2 regions of the Paenibacillus sp. IHB B 3084 genome follow, and region 1 is predicted to be linked to the other one. Evidence: a T-box and tRNA genes for the amino acid it is inferred to sense, from the RefSeq annotation. Region 1 holds a T-box; the other holds one or more tRNA genes.
The links. A T-box is a leader RNA that pairs with one kind of tRNA and senses whether it is charged. The one in region 1 lies ahead of tyrS (tyrosine--tRNA ligase), so its partner is inferred to be a tRNA-Tyr.

Region 1 (5,938 bases):
AGGAGTTAACTCTATAATGGCACGTTACACTGGTCCTAAATTTAAATTGAGCCGTCGTCTGGGGATTTCCCTGAGCGGCACAGGTAAAGAATTGAAACGCCCTTTCCCTCCGGGACAACATGGTGCAAACCAACGGAGAAAAATTAGCAACTACGGTATGCAGCTTCAAGAAAAACAAAAGCTGCGTCACATGTACGGCTTGGGTGAAAAACAATTCCGCACTCTGTTCAACAAAGCTCAACACATGCACGGTATCGCTGGTGAGAACTTCATGTTCTTGCTGGAAAGCCGCCTGGACAACCTCGTGTTCCGTCTTGGCTTTGCTAACTCCCGTGCAGGCGCACGTCAATTGGTAGCACACGGTCACGTTACTGTGAACGGTAAAAAAGTTGACATCGCTTCTTACCAAGTAAGCCTGGGCGACGTGATCGGTCTTCGTGAAAGAAGTCGTTCCCTGTCTTCCATCAAAGAAGCTTTGGAAAACCGCAACCACTTGGTAGCTTACCTGGAGTACAATGACGCAGCTCTGGAAGGCAAATACATCCGTTTGCCTGAGCGTGGCGAATTGTCCCAAGATATCGACGAAAAACAAATCGTCGAATTCTACAACCGCTAATCCTTGTGATAGCACTGAAAAGCACCCGAACTTCGTTCGGGTGCTTTTTTCGTGTTACTGTTGCGTGAAGCTTGTAACATTTTATTCAATCGGTATATATATCTTAATATCCAAATCTGGAAAGGAAGAATTCATCACGTCGGTAATTTCAAAATCAGGTCCTTCCCTACGCTCAAAATTAGAGTTCGGAAGCCATGTGCCGTAGATATAGTTTCGTACATCCTGAACCTGGCCATTCGGACCTGAAGCGTTAAATTCGGCATACTTTCCTGCAGGAATCTCCATATAGATAAATCCCTCTGCCAAATCTTCCGCTTCTCCCTCAACTTCCTCGCCAATCACAAATGAAAATTCACCATTATCTTGAAAAGAGCAAGCAATACCGTACGACATCCCCGGTGCAATTTTATTCGGAATACGCATAAAATGCTCATTCGTTCCAAAGTGATCATAAAATCCTGGAATCTCATTATAATGCTGCTCATGATTCAGGTTTGTTTTGTACTCATGGCCTATGACCTTAATCGTATCGAATTGCAGCATTACCGGCTTATTCACATCCAAATCCCCTTTGGTGTTTTTTTGATAATCCAGAAAATTAATCTTGTGTTGCTGGGAAATATCTATATCACTGTTCCGGTATTTCCCCGGGGTGACACCAAAACTTTTTTCAAAAGCACGTGTAAACGCTTCTTGTGAACTGTACTGGTATTCAAGAGCAATATCTAATACCTTTTGATTAGACTGTTTCAGCCCTACAGCCGCCTCCGATAATCTTCTCTTCCTTATATACTGTTGAACCGTAAAACCCGAAATCGCCTGAAAAAGCCTCTGAAAATGAAAGGATGAAAAGCAAGATTGCGAAGCAATTTCCGTAATTTTCAACTCTTCTCGAAGATTCATTTCAATAAACTCAATCGCACACTGTATTCTTTTAAAGTAGTCCATACGATCCTTCCCCTTACTTGTTATAGTTTGACGATTCATCCACCAAGCGAATTTAGCAAGACTTCGTAATCCATTATGTACAATCCTGCACATACTTGTTTGATCATTTGTGCTAAGTTTACCACGGCCTTTTTACTTCAGTAGAAATAAAAACAACGCAGAGACACTATGCATGTCTCTGCGTTGTTAAAATAAAGGTGATTAACGGCGGGCAACAACGAAGCGGCCTGATTTAAATTTAGAGAAATCCAGCGATGTAGACTAAATCGAACGCAGGACTACCTCTCTCCCGCCATGTATCTCACATTTTTATCAGCCTAGCTTGATTTTGGCGAACTTCCGTTTACCCATTTGCACAATATCGCCTTCCTGCGGCGTGTATGCTTCGTTTATATCGGTCCATTTCTCTTCATTAATTTTGACCGAGCCCTGCTGAATGCTGCGTTTGGCTTCACCATTAGAAGCCGCAAAGCCCAAATGAGTCAGCAATTGGATGACACGGATGCCGCCATCTTCCAAATGATCGGCCGTCAAAGTGAACTCTTCAATATCGTCAGGCAGCGCTCTTTGCTGGAATACGGTCACAAAATGCTGCTTCGCTGTTTCCTCCGCTTCCTTACCGTGGTACATGCGTACCAACGTTCCAGCCAGCTTCATTTTGGCGTCACGCGGATGCACTGAACCGTTCTTAATGCCTTCCGCCAGCTCAGCCAGTTCCTCATTGTTCAAATCTGTTGCCAGCTCAAAATATTTAAGCATCAGTTCATCAGGAACCGACATGGATTTTCCGTAGATTTCGTTCGGCTCCTCATCGACACCAATGTAGTTGCCCAGACTTTTGCTCATCTTCTGCACGCCATCCAGCCCTTCAAGCAGTGGCAACGTAATGGTGGCCTGTGGCTCCACTCCGTATTCCTTTTGCAGAGTTCTGCCCATCAGCAAATTGAACTTTTGATCTGTACCCCCAGCTCGATGTCGCTTCGGAGTTCCACGGAATCCATCCCTTGCATCAACGGGTAGAAAAATTCATGGATGCTGATCGGCAAGCCGTTTTGGTATCTTTTCGTAAAGTCATCCCGTTCCAGCATACGTGCGACAGTTACTTTAGCGGCCAGCGTTACCACATCGGCAAAAGACATGGGAGCCAACCAATGGGAATTGTAGTATACCTTTGTTTTTTCGGGGTCCAGAATTTTGAATATCTGTTCCTTATACGTCTGGGCATTGCGCTGGACATCTTCCTCAGTCAGTTGCTTACGAGTTTCCGATTTGCCTGTCGGATCACCAATCTTGCCCGTAAAATCACCGATGATAAGTTGTACCTGATGACCAAGCTCCTGAAACTGGCGCAGCTTATGCATAACGACCGTATGCCCGATGTGAATATCCGGCGCCGATGGGTCAAGTCCTAATTTAATTTGAAGCGGCTCACCGCTAACGACCGATTTAATAAGCTTACGCTTCAGCTCATCCTCCGGTACAATTTCTGCCACACCACGTTGAATCACATTTAATTGGCGTTCTACCTCTGCCTGCTGCTCAGGCTTCATCTCTTCCCACTTCATCCTGTATACCTCCTGTTTTCATCCAAAATATTACATATTAAACAAACCAAAAAGCCCCTTTCATCCCAAGGGACGAGAAGGAGCTGCTCGCGTTACCACCCTAATTAAAGAAACGTATGCCAAAGGCAAGCGTTTCTTTCACTTCATTCCTATAACGGGCCTACACCCGGTACTGGATTACTATAGTCAGCTTCGCAAATCTGCAAAAGCTCTACCATTCATCCAGACAGCTCCAGACGGTAATTCAAAGGAGGGTCGTTACCGATTCGCACCACCCATCGGCTCTCTGCACAACGTGATTCCACCTTCTACTGAAGTCTTTCTCTGCTTTTCACGATATTTACTTTGACCTATTTATAACACACCACTTTTATAGAGTCAACGACACCAAAAGACAGGCTTTTTAGCATATGGGTTCATTTTGTAATTTTATGCTATAATAATGGCTGTTATAAAGGAGGAAGACTTAATGGTTGAAGAAAACAACAATGTGTCAGAGCCAAAGCCTTCCCGCTTACGGACAACCATGCGGAGGCTCGGCCGTGTCATAAAGTGGGTCGTCATCATCTGTTTTATGGGAGCGCTGTTCGCAGGAGGAGCCGCAGCCGGCTATGTAGCCTCTATTGTGAAAAGCGAGCCTGTACGCTCCAGATCCATGATTGAACAGGAAGTAGACAAAAATGCAATTACAGGCTTCGCTTATTTCAATGATGGCTCCCCTATCGGACAGCTCCGGACAGAAGAAGATCGACGTCCTGTCACGTTTAAGGAGATTCCGCAACTCGTCATTAACGCAGTCATTGCTATTGAAGATAACCATTTTTACGAGCATAAAGGTGTCGATCTGTCGGGAACGCTGCGGGCTATAAAACAAAAAGCACTGCATGAATCCGTACAAACCGGAGGAAGCACCCTGACCCAGCAGCTTGCCCGTCGTGTCTTTCTGAATCTGGATCGCACGGATGACCGCAAGGTCAAGGAAATTTTGCTCTCTCTGCGCCTTGAGCGCTTCCTGAGCAAGCAGCAAATTATTACGGCCTATCTCAATAAAGTACCTTTTGGTAACGGATCAAGCGGTTATAACGTCTTTGGGATCAAAGCAGCGGCCAAAGGTATTTTTAACGAGAATGATCTGAATGAGCTGAATGTGGCTCAAGCCGCCTATCTGGCAGGTCTGCCACAGCTTCCTTCCTCTTATTCCGCTTACAACGGTAAGGGTGAATTTAACGAGTCCGGCTTTAAAAGGGCGATCAACCGCCAGCACCTGGTACTCAGCCGAATGCTGGAGGAGAATAAAATCAATCAGGCACAGTATGATGAGGCGATGGCTTTTGATATCAAAAAGTCGCTCGCTCCACGCACTGTTAAAGCCTATAACACGTATCCGTATCTTATGATGGAAACGGAACGGCAAGCGGCACAGGCACTTATGTCAGTCACAAATCCGGGTCAAGCGGCCAATGCCAGTGCAGATGCCAAAACCAAGGATGATAACGACTTGCTCAAAGAAGCTGAACAACAGCTTCGAACAGGTGGTTATATGGTATACACCACTATTGATAAAAGCATCTACAAGTCGATGCGCCAAATTGCAGAGAACAAGAATAATTTCTCTTCCACAAGTAAAACCAAGGGAGACGAGCAAGCGGCCGCGATTCTTATCCAGCATAAAACAGGCGCGATTCTCGGTATGATGGAAGGCCGGGATTTCCAAAAGGAACAGATGAATTATGCGACCCAGATGGTACGCCAGCCGGGATCGGCTATGAAGCCGATTGCCGCTTATCTCCCTGCATTGGACAGCGGTCTCGTGCAGCCTGGCAGCATCGTGGATGATGCACCTATTATTTTGAAGGATGGCAGCAATGGGTATCACATCCCGAAAAACGCCAATAACCGCTATCAGGGGCTGGTTACGGCCCGTTATGCGCTGAATCAGTCACTAAATACGATAGCACTCAAGTTGTTTAACGAAAAAGTAGGTATCAGCAAAGCTTGGGATTTTGCCAAGAAGCTAGGCATTACCACCTTGGAACCAAGCGATAACAATGCCCAGACAGGTGTACTCGGCGGCTTGGCCCACGGGGTCACAGTTGAGGAACTGACGAATGCTTATGGTGCTATTCCAAACGGCGGTGTATTTAATGACGCCTACATGATTGAAAAGATTGTGGACTCGCAAGGCAATATTGTTTATAAGCATCAGCCTAATCCTGTACAAGCCTTTACACCACAAACCGCCTATCTGATGACGGATATGCTGCGTACAGCCGTGTCGGAAGGTACAGGCAGACTGGTGAAGCGTAATTTCGATCAAGCTGGCAAGATTCCGATTGCCGGTAAAACAGGCACTACACAATCCTATACCGATGTATGGTTCGAGGGCTTTACGCCTGACGTCACACTGGGTGTATGGGTTGGTTACAAGCAACCTGTCAATAAGCTCGAAACAAAAGCACAAAAAGAGCGGGCACGTCGCCTTTGGGCGCAATCATGAATGAAGTGACCGCAAAGGATCCGGATCTGTTCCAAACCGACAGCTTCAAGCGACCAGACGGTATTGTAACAAGACAGCGTCCGCATACGGTTCGGATATTTACAACAGTAAGTATCCACCCAAAACAGTGAAAATGGTGTCACTCGTGCCAAATATATTACCTATCAAGGTGTCAATTACATTCCACGGGACGGCACACCGGATGACATGTTGAACGAGCGGACCGTTAGTAAACGGGAAAAACCGATTTCAGAGCTGATTAAAGAGCTCCAGCAAGCCTTTACGGTGATGAGACGACATAATTCGTTGTCC
Region 2 (5,938 bases), 1.2 Mb from region 1:
AGGTCGAAATTCCTGTACCACCGTAATCCGTTATGAGCGATGGGGTGACGCAGTAGGGTAGTGACGCGGACTGATGGATGTCCGTCTAAGCAGTGAGGCTGGTGTGTAGGCAAATCCGCACATCGTAAGGCTGGGCTGTGATGGGGAGCGAAAATTACAGTAGCGAAGGTCATGATCTCAGACTGCCAAGAAAAGCCTCTAGCCAGGAGAAGGTGCCCGTACCGCAAACCGACACAGGTAGGCGAGAAGAGAATTCTAAGGCGCGCGGAAGAACTCTCGTTAAGGAACTCGGCAAAATGACCCCGTAACTTCGGGAGAAGGGGTGCCTCGGTAGGGTGAATAGCCGAGGGGGCCGCAGTGAAAAGGCCCAAGCGACTGTTTAGCAAAAACACAGGTCTGTGCGAAGCCGCAAGGCGAAGTATACGGGCTGACGCCTGCCCGGTGCTGGAAGGTTAAGGGGAGTGGTAAGTCCTTCGGGCGAAGCTATGAACCGAAGCCCCAGTAAACGGCGGCCGTAACTATAACGGTCCTAAGGTAGCGAAATTCCTTGTCAGGTAAATTCTGACCCGCACGAATGGCGTAACGACTTGGGCGCTGTCTCAACGAGAGATCCGGTGAAATTTTAATACCTGTGAAGATGCAGGTTACCCGCGACAAGACGGAAAGACCCCATGGAGCTTTACTGCAGCTTGATATTGAATTTGGGTACGATCTGTACAGGATAGGTGGGAGCCTAAGAGACTTGAGCGCCAGCTTGAGAGGAGGCATCCTTGGGATACCACCCTGATCGTATCTAGGTTCTAACTTGGTACCGTAATCCGGTGCGAGGACAGTGTCAGGTGGGCAGTTTGACTGGGGCGGTCGCCTCCTAAAGAGTAACGGAGGCGCCCAAGGTTCCCTCAGAATGGTTGGAAATCATTCGAAGAGTGCAAAGGCAGAAGGGAGCTTGACTGCGAGACCTACAAGTCGAGCAGGGACGAAAGTCGGGCTTAGTGATCCGGTGGTACCGCATGGAAGGGCCATCGCTCAACGGATAAAAGCTACCCTGGGGATAACAGGCTTATCTCCCCCAAGAGTCCACATCGACGGGGAGGTTTGGCACCTCGATGTCGGCTCATCGCATCCTGGGGCTGAAGTAGGTCCCAAGGGTTGGGCTGTTCGCCCATTAAAGCGGTACGCGAGCTGGGTTCAGAACGTCGTGAGACAGTTCGGTCCCTATCTGTCGTGGGCGTAGGAAATTTGAGAGGAGCTGTCCTTAGTACGAGAGGACCGGGATGGACGTACCGCTGGTGTACCAGTTGTTCCGCCAGGAGCACCGCTGGGTAGCTATGTACGGAAGGGATAAGCGCTGAAAGCATCTAAGCGTGAAGCCCCCCTCAAGATGAGATTTCCCAATTAGTAAGACCCCTTGAAGACGACGAGGTAGATAGGTTGGGGGTGGAAGTGCAGTAATGCATGGAGCTGACCAATACTAATCGGTCGAGGGCTTATCCTAAAGAATAAAATGCAATGGAGTTTCGGATCCAGTTTTCAGGGTGTAACCTTGAAACAAATGTTTGTTATTCCCTGATAGCTCAGTTGGTAGAGCACTCGACTGTTAATCGAGTTGTCACAGGTTCGAGTCCTGTTCGGGGAGCCATATGGAGAGGTGTCCGAGTTGGCCGAAGGAGCACGATTGGAAATCGTGTAGGCGCCAAAAGCGTCTCGAGGGTTCGAATCCCTCTCTCTCCGCCAGATATTATTTATTGTGTGGCCCGTTGGTCAAGCGGTTAAGACACCTCCCTTTCACGGAGGTAACAGGGGTTCGATTCCCCTACGGGTCATTAACTATTCTATAAAAGAGCTTGAAATAAAAAGCTTGTAATGGTATAATATGTGAAGTGTTGCGTTGTGGAGGCTTAGCTCAGCTGGGAGAGCATCTGCCTTACAAGCAGAGGGTCGGGGGTTCGAGCCCCTCAGCCTCCACCACTTGGAAAATTGAATACTTATTATTGTCGCGGGGTGGAGCAGTTCGGTAGCTCGTCGGGCTCATAACCCGAAGGTCACAGGTTCAAATCCTGTCCCCGCAATTAATTTCCCTTAGGAAATACCCTTGGAACTGTGGTGTAGAGGCCTAACATGCCTGCCTGTCACGCAGGAGATCGCGGGTTCGAATCCCGTCAGTTCCGCCATTTTAGTAATATAATATTTGTCGAAGAGTCTTAGAATAGGGCTCGGTAGCTCAGTCGGTAGAGCAGAGGACTGAAAATCCTCGTGTCGGCGGTTCGATTCCGTCCCGAGCCACTTTTAATTAAATAATTTATGTGCCGGTGTAGCTCAACTGGTAGAGCAACTGACTTGTAATCAGTAGGTTGGGGGTTCAAGTCCTCTCGCCGGCACCATTTTTGGAGGATTAGCGAAGTGGCCAAACGCATCAGACTGTAAATCTGCTCCCTTACGGGTTCGGTGGTTCGAATCCATCATCCTCCACCAGTTTTATAGGGGCATAGTTTAAAGGTAGAACAACGGTCTCCAAAACCGTTGGTGTGGGTTCAATTCCTGCTGCCCCTGCCAAATTTTTTTGTCTTTGCGGCGATCGTGGCGAAGTGGTTAACGCACCGGACTGTGACTCCGGCATTCGTGGGTTCAAGCCCCATCGGTCGCCCTTTACCTTTAATGGGGATTAGCCAAGCGGTAAGGCAACGGACTTTGACTCCGTCATGCATAGGTTCAAATCCTATATCCCCAGCCATCTTAATGCGGACGTGGCTCAGCGGTAGAGCATCGCCTTGCCAAGGCGAGGGTCGCGGGTTCGATTCCCGTCGTCCGCTTCGTTATACTTTGGCGCCATAGCCAAGTGGTAAGGCAAAGCTCTGCAAAAGCTTTATCCCCAGTTCGAGTCTGGGTGGCGCCTCCATAATTATATATGCCGGCGTGGCGGAATGGCAGACGCGCTCGACTCAAAATCGAGTGGGAAACCGTGGAGGTTCGAGTCCTCTCGCCGGTATACCAAAAGAGTTATGAAATTGCTGATATCAGTAATTTCATAACTCTTTTTTTTTAGATTTTAATCATAATGCTGGCTGCAATTTTTAATACATACTTGGAATATAAAAACTGTCCATATAGTTTATTAGGTGCATAGGAAGTGGGGATGAGTATGCAGGAGAGAATCTTGGAAGCTTTTTTAGAGGAAGCGCGTGAGAGTGGTCTGAAATTTACAATGGATGATCTTGCGAAAAGGCTGGCTATCAGCAAGCGTACTTTATATGAAAATTTTTCGTCCGAGACACTCATTTTAGAAACGCTCATTGAACGTACAAGCGACGATATGATTAGAAAAACCGAGTGAATTATCAGTAACGATCATCTATGGAATACGCATTCCCTTCTTTGCAGCCGCAGGAGCCGCGGGAATAGCTGCTATCTTCTCCCTGTTAGTGCTGCCTGAATCCGTAAGCAAGGAAAAGAAACAGTACAATAGAGAGCTTCCACGTCAGAAGGAAAACCTTTTGCAGCAATTTGTCAAGCCATATCAATCTCCTTTTTTCATGGGTTTACTCATTGTATTTGTCGTTGCTTTTGGCTTAGCTAACTTTGAAACGGTATTTGGACTGTTTGTTGACCATAAATATGGTTTTACACCGATGGATATTGCCATCATTATAACGACAGGCTCCATTCTGAGGGCAGTTGTCCAAGCGACTATATTTGGCTGGATTATTAATCGTTTTGGCGAGAAAAAGATCATTCATATCTGTCTGGCTGTTGCGGGATTATTCATTTTTCTGACACTGTTTGCCGAACATTATGCCATGATTATGTTGACGACCTTCATCATTTTCCTGGCCATGGACATCCTTCGTCCGGCTGTAAGCACATCCTTGTCACGGCAGGCCGGGGATGAGCAGGGGTTTGTGGCTGGAATGAATTCATCTCATACAAGTTTGGGTAATGTGATCGGACCACTGATTGCAGGACTGCTGTTTGATGTTCATATTAACTTGCCTTATATGGTTGCAGCTATAGTGTTACTGGCTTGTCTCGTCCTTTCACTACGCTCCAAGCAAGCGGGTGAGCAACACCCAACAGCCCGTGCGGCAGAACAACATAGAGGGTGATAGCCGCAGGTCTGTATGCACCCCCGACTTAGGTCTAGGTTCAAAAACCGTCTGGGGTCCGTTTTGGAGAACTCCAGATCAGCGTACAATAAGGACATAAGCAAGACACAGTGAAAGGCGGTGAGAGATGATGAGAGTTAACAAAGGGAATGGGTTGGCTATTGTACTGATTGTATTGGGTTCGATTATGCTGCTCGGTAAGTTTACTCCGTTTTTCGGTCACTTTGTAGGACACTTGATCGGTTACTTAATCCCGATAGCGATGATCATGTTAGGTTACTACGGTGTGAAAAGAGGAAATGTGGTCTTCGGATGGATCGTACTTGTAATTGGCGTACTCGTTTTACTCGGCAAACTGTCCTGGCTTTTGGGGCCACTGCTGGCAATCGGGTTAATCATATTCGGTGTTTCACTACTGAGTGACCGCAGAAGACGTTATTAAGATTGATGGACTTGCGGGTGAATGTGAATTACAGAAACGAAAGTATGAAGATATGAAAATACGAAATGTGAAAGGAGCAGAAGCAAATGAGTGTTTTTCGTAGAATGCGTGATATTACCGTAGCGACCTTTAATGAGCATTTGGAACAAAGTCAAGATCCGATACAACTGATTGACCAGTTCTTGTATAACACCCGCAAGGATATTGCAGAAGCGGAAAAGCTTCATCAGCAATACGCAGTGCACACAAGACAGATGAAGCAACAGCTGGATCACGCAGTGTCCATGCAGATTAAACGGGAGGAACAGGCGCTGCTGGCTTTAAAGGCTGATGAAGAGCATGTTGCGAAGCTGGCCCTCCAGGAGAAAATGTTGTATGCGGAAAAAGAAGAACAGTACAGAGAACTGTGGGAGCAGAGCCGTGAATCGTTGTGTGAGCTGGAGCAACAGCTGGATACCTTAAAAACGGAATATCAAACGGTAAACAGCAAGCGTCAGTATTATGCGGCACGTGTACAAACGTTGAGACTCCAGCAGCAGATGAACGAACGGGCAGGTACATACGGTGGACGAAATGTTCCCCGAATGTTCAACCGCTTGGAAGACCGGGTAGCTGATATGGAAGCAGAAACGCTGAGCCTACGTGATTTGCGGCGGGGAGAAGGCAGTCAGCTGGATGCCCAAGGCGGTGGATCGCTGCTCGAACAAGAGTGGGCGAGACTGAAAAGTAAGCTGAACAACAGCGGGAAGGAGTAAGTTGATTATGACCCGAATTTACCGATCAAACCGGGATAGAGTATTAACAGGTGTATGCGGCGGTCTTTCTGATGCAACAGGGATGGACTCAACGTGGATTCGTATTCTGGTTGTGATCAGTTTCTTTATTACAGCAGGAACCACGTTTATGATTTATGTGATTGCGGCATTGGTTATCTCCAAGGAGCCGAGATCTCCTTATGATGGAGGATTTGGTCCCAACAGCGGGCCTTACAACCAACAGGACTCACGCTATTATGGCGGGAACAGCACCGGATCGCAATACGGACCGGGTACTGGCTACAATCAAGGTGGAGCATACGGTAATACGAGCCAATCTTTTGGTCAAGATGCCCGCCATTCCTCCAAATTTAACACAGGTCCTAACAGTGATCTGGATTCCATGATGGAAGATATCGAGAAAAAAGCAATGAAAAAAGAGTTGGCAGAGTTACGCAAAAAAGTAGAGCAATTCGAGAAGGGAGATCGTAAATAATGGGAATCTTTAAAAGAATGAAGGATATGACAAGAGCATCGGTGAATGAAGTGCTGGATAAAGTGGAAGACCCGATTATTATGCTGAACCAATATCTGCGCGATATGGAGGCGGAAATTCACGAGGCCGAAGTAACGGTAGCCAA

Region 2: it encodes a tRNA-Tyr, which carries the amino acid that the T-box ahead of tyrS (tyrosine--tRNA ligase) is inferred to sense. The anticodon was not compared.

Annotation. Positions count from the first base shown of each region.
Region 1 is NZ_CP013203.1:4,878,938-4,884,875, reverse strand. Features, by position in the region: gene rpsD (30S ribosomal protein S4) at 17-616, shown strand; gene ASL14_RS22840 (AraC family transcriptional regulator) at 698-1,564, opposite strand; partial or broken gene tyrS (tyrosine--tRNA ligase) at 1,877-3,129, opposite strand; T-box leader at 3,195-3,463, opposite strand; partial or broken gene ASL14_RS22830 (transglycosylase domain-containing protein) at 3,599-5,938, shown strand, end outside.
Region 2 is NZ_CP013203.1:3,721,145-3,727,082, forward strand. Features, by position in the region: rRNA gene ASL14_RS17340 (23S ribosomal RNA) at 1-1,495, shown strand, start outside; tRNA gene ASL14_RS17345 (tRNA-Asn) at 1,564-1,639, shown strand; tRNA gene ASL14_RS17350 (tRNA-Ser) at 1,643-1,734, shown strand; tRNA gene ASL14_RS17355 (tRNA-Glu) at 1,752-1,823, shown strand; tRNA gene ASL14_RS17360 (tRNA-Val) at 1,893-1,968, shown strand; tRNA gene ASL14_RS17365 (tRNA-Met) at 1,996-2,069, shown strand; tRNA gene ASL14_RS17370 (tRNA-Asp) at 2,095-2,171, shown strand; tRNA gene ASL14_RS17375 (tRNA-Phe) at 2,211-2,283, shown strand; tRNA gene ASL14_RS17380 (tRNA-Thr) at 2,306-2,381, shown strand; tRNA gene ASL14_RS17385 (tRNA-Tyr) at 2,387-2,472, shown strand; tRNA gene ASL14_RS17390 (tRNA-Trp) at 2,480-2,553, shown strand; tRNA gene ASL14_RS17395 (tRNA-His) at 2,572-2,644, shown strand; tRNA gene ASL14_RS17400 (tRNA-Gln) at 2,657-2,731, shown strand; tRNA gene ASL14_RS17405 (tRNA-Gly) at 2,739-2,810, shown strand; tRNA gene ASL14_RS17410 (tRNA-Cys) at 2,823-2,896, shown strand; tRNA gene ASL14_RS17415 (tRNA-Leu) at 2,908-2,986, shown strand; partial or broken gene ASL14_RS17420 (TetR/AcrR family transcriptional regulator) at 3,140-3,328, shown strand; partial or broken gene ASL14_RS17425 (MFS transporter) at 3,351-4,100, shown strand; gene ASL14_RS17430 (LiaF transmembrane domain-containing protein) at 4,231-4,542, shown strand; gene ASL14_RS17435 (PspA/IM30 family protein) at 4,629-5,297, shown strand; gene ASL14_RS17440 (PspC domain-containing protein) at 5,305-5,793, shown strand; gene ASL14_RS17445 (PspA/IM30 family protein) at 5,793-5,938, shown strand, end outside.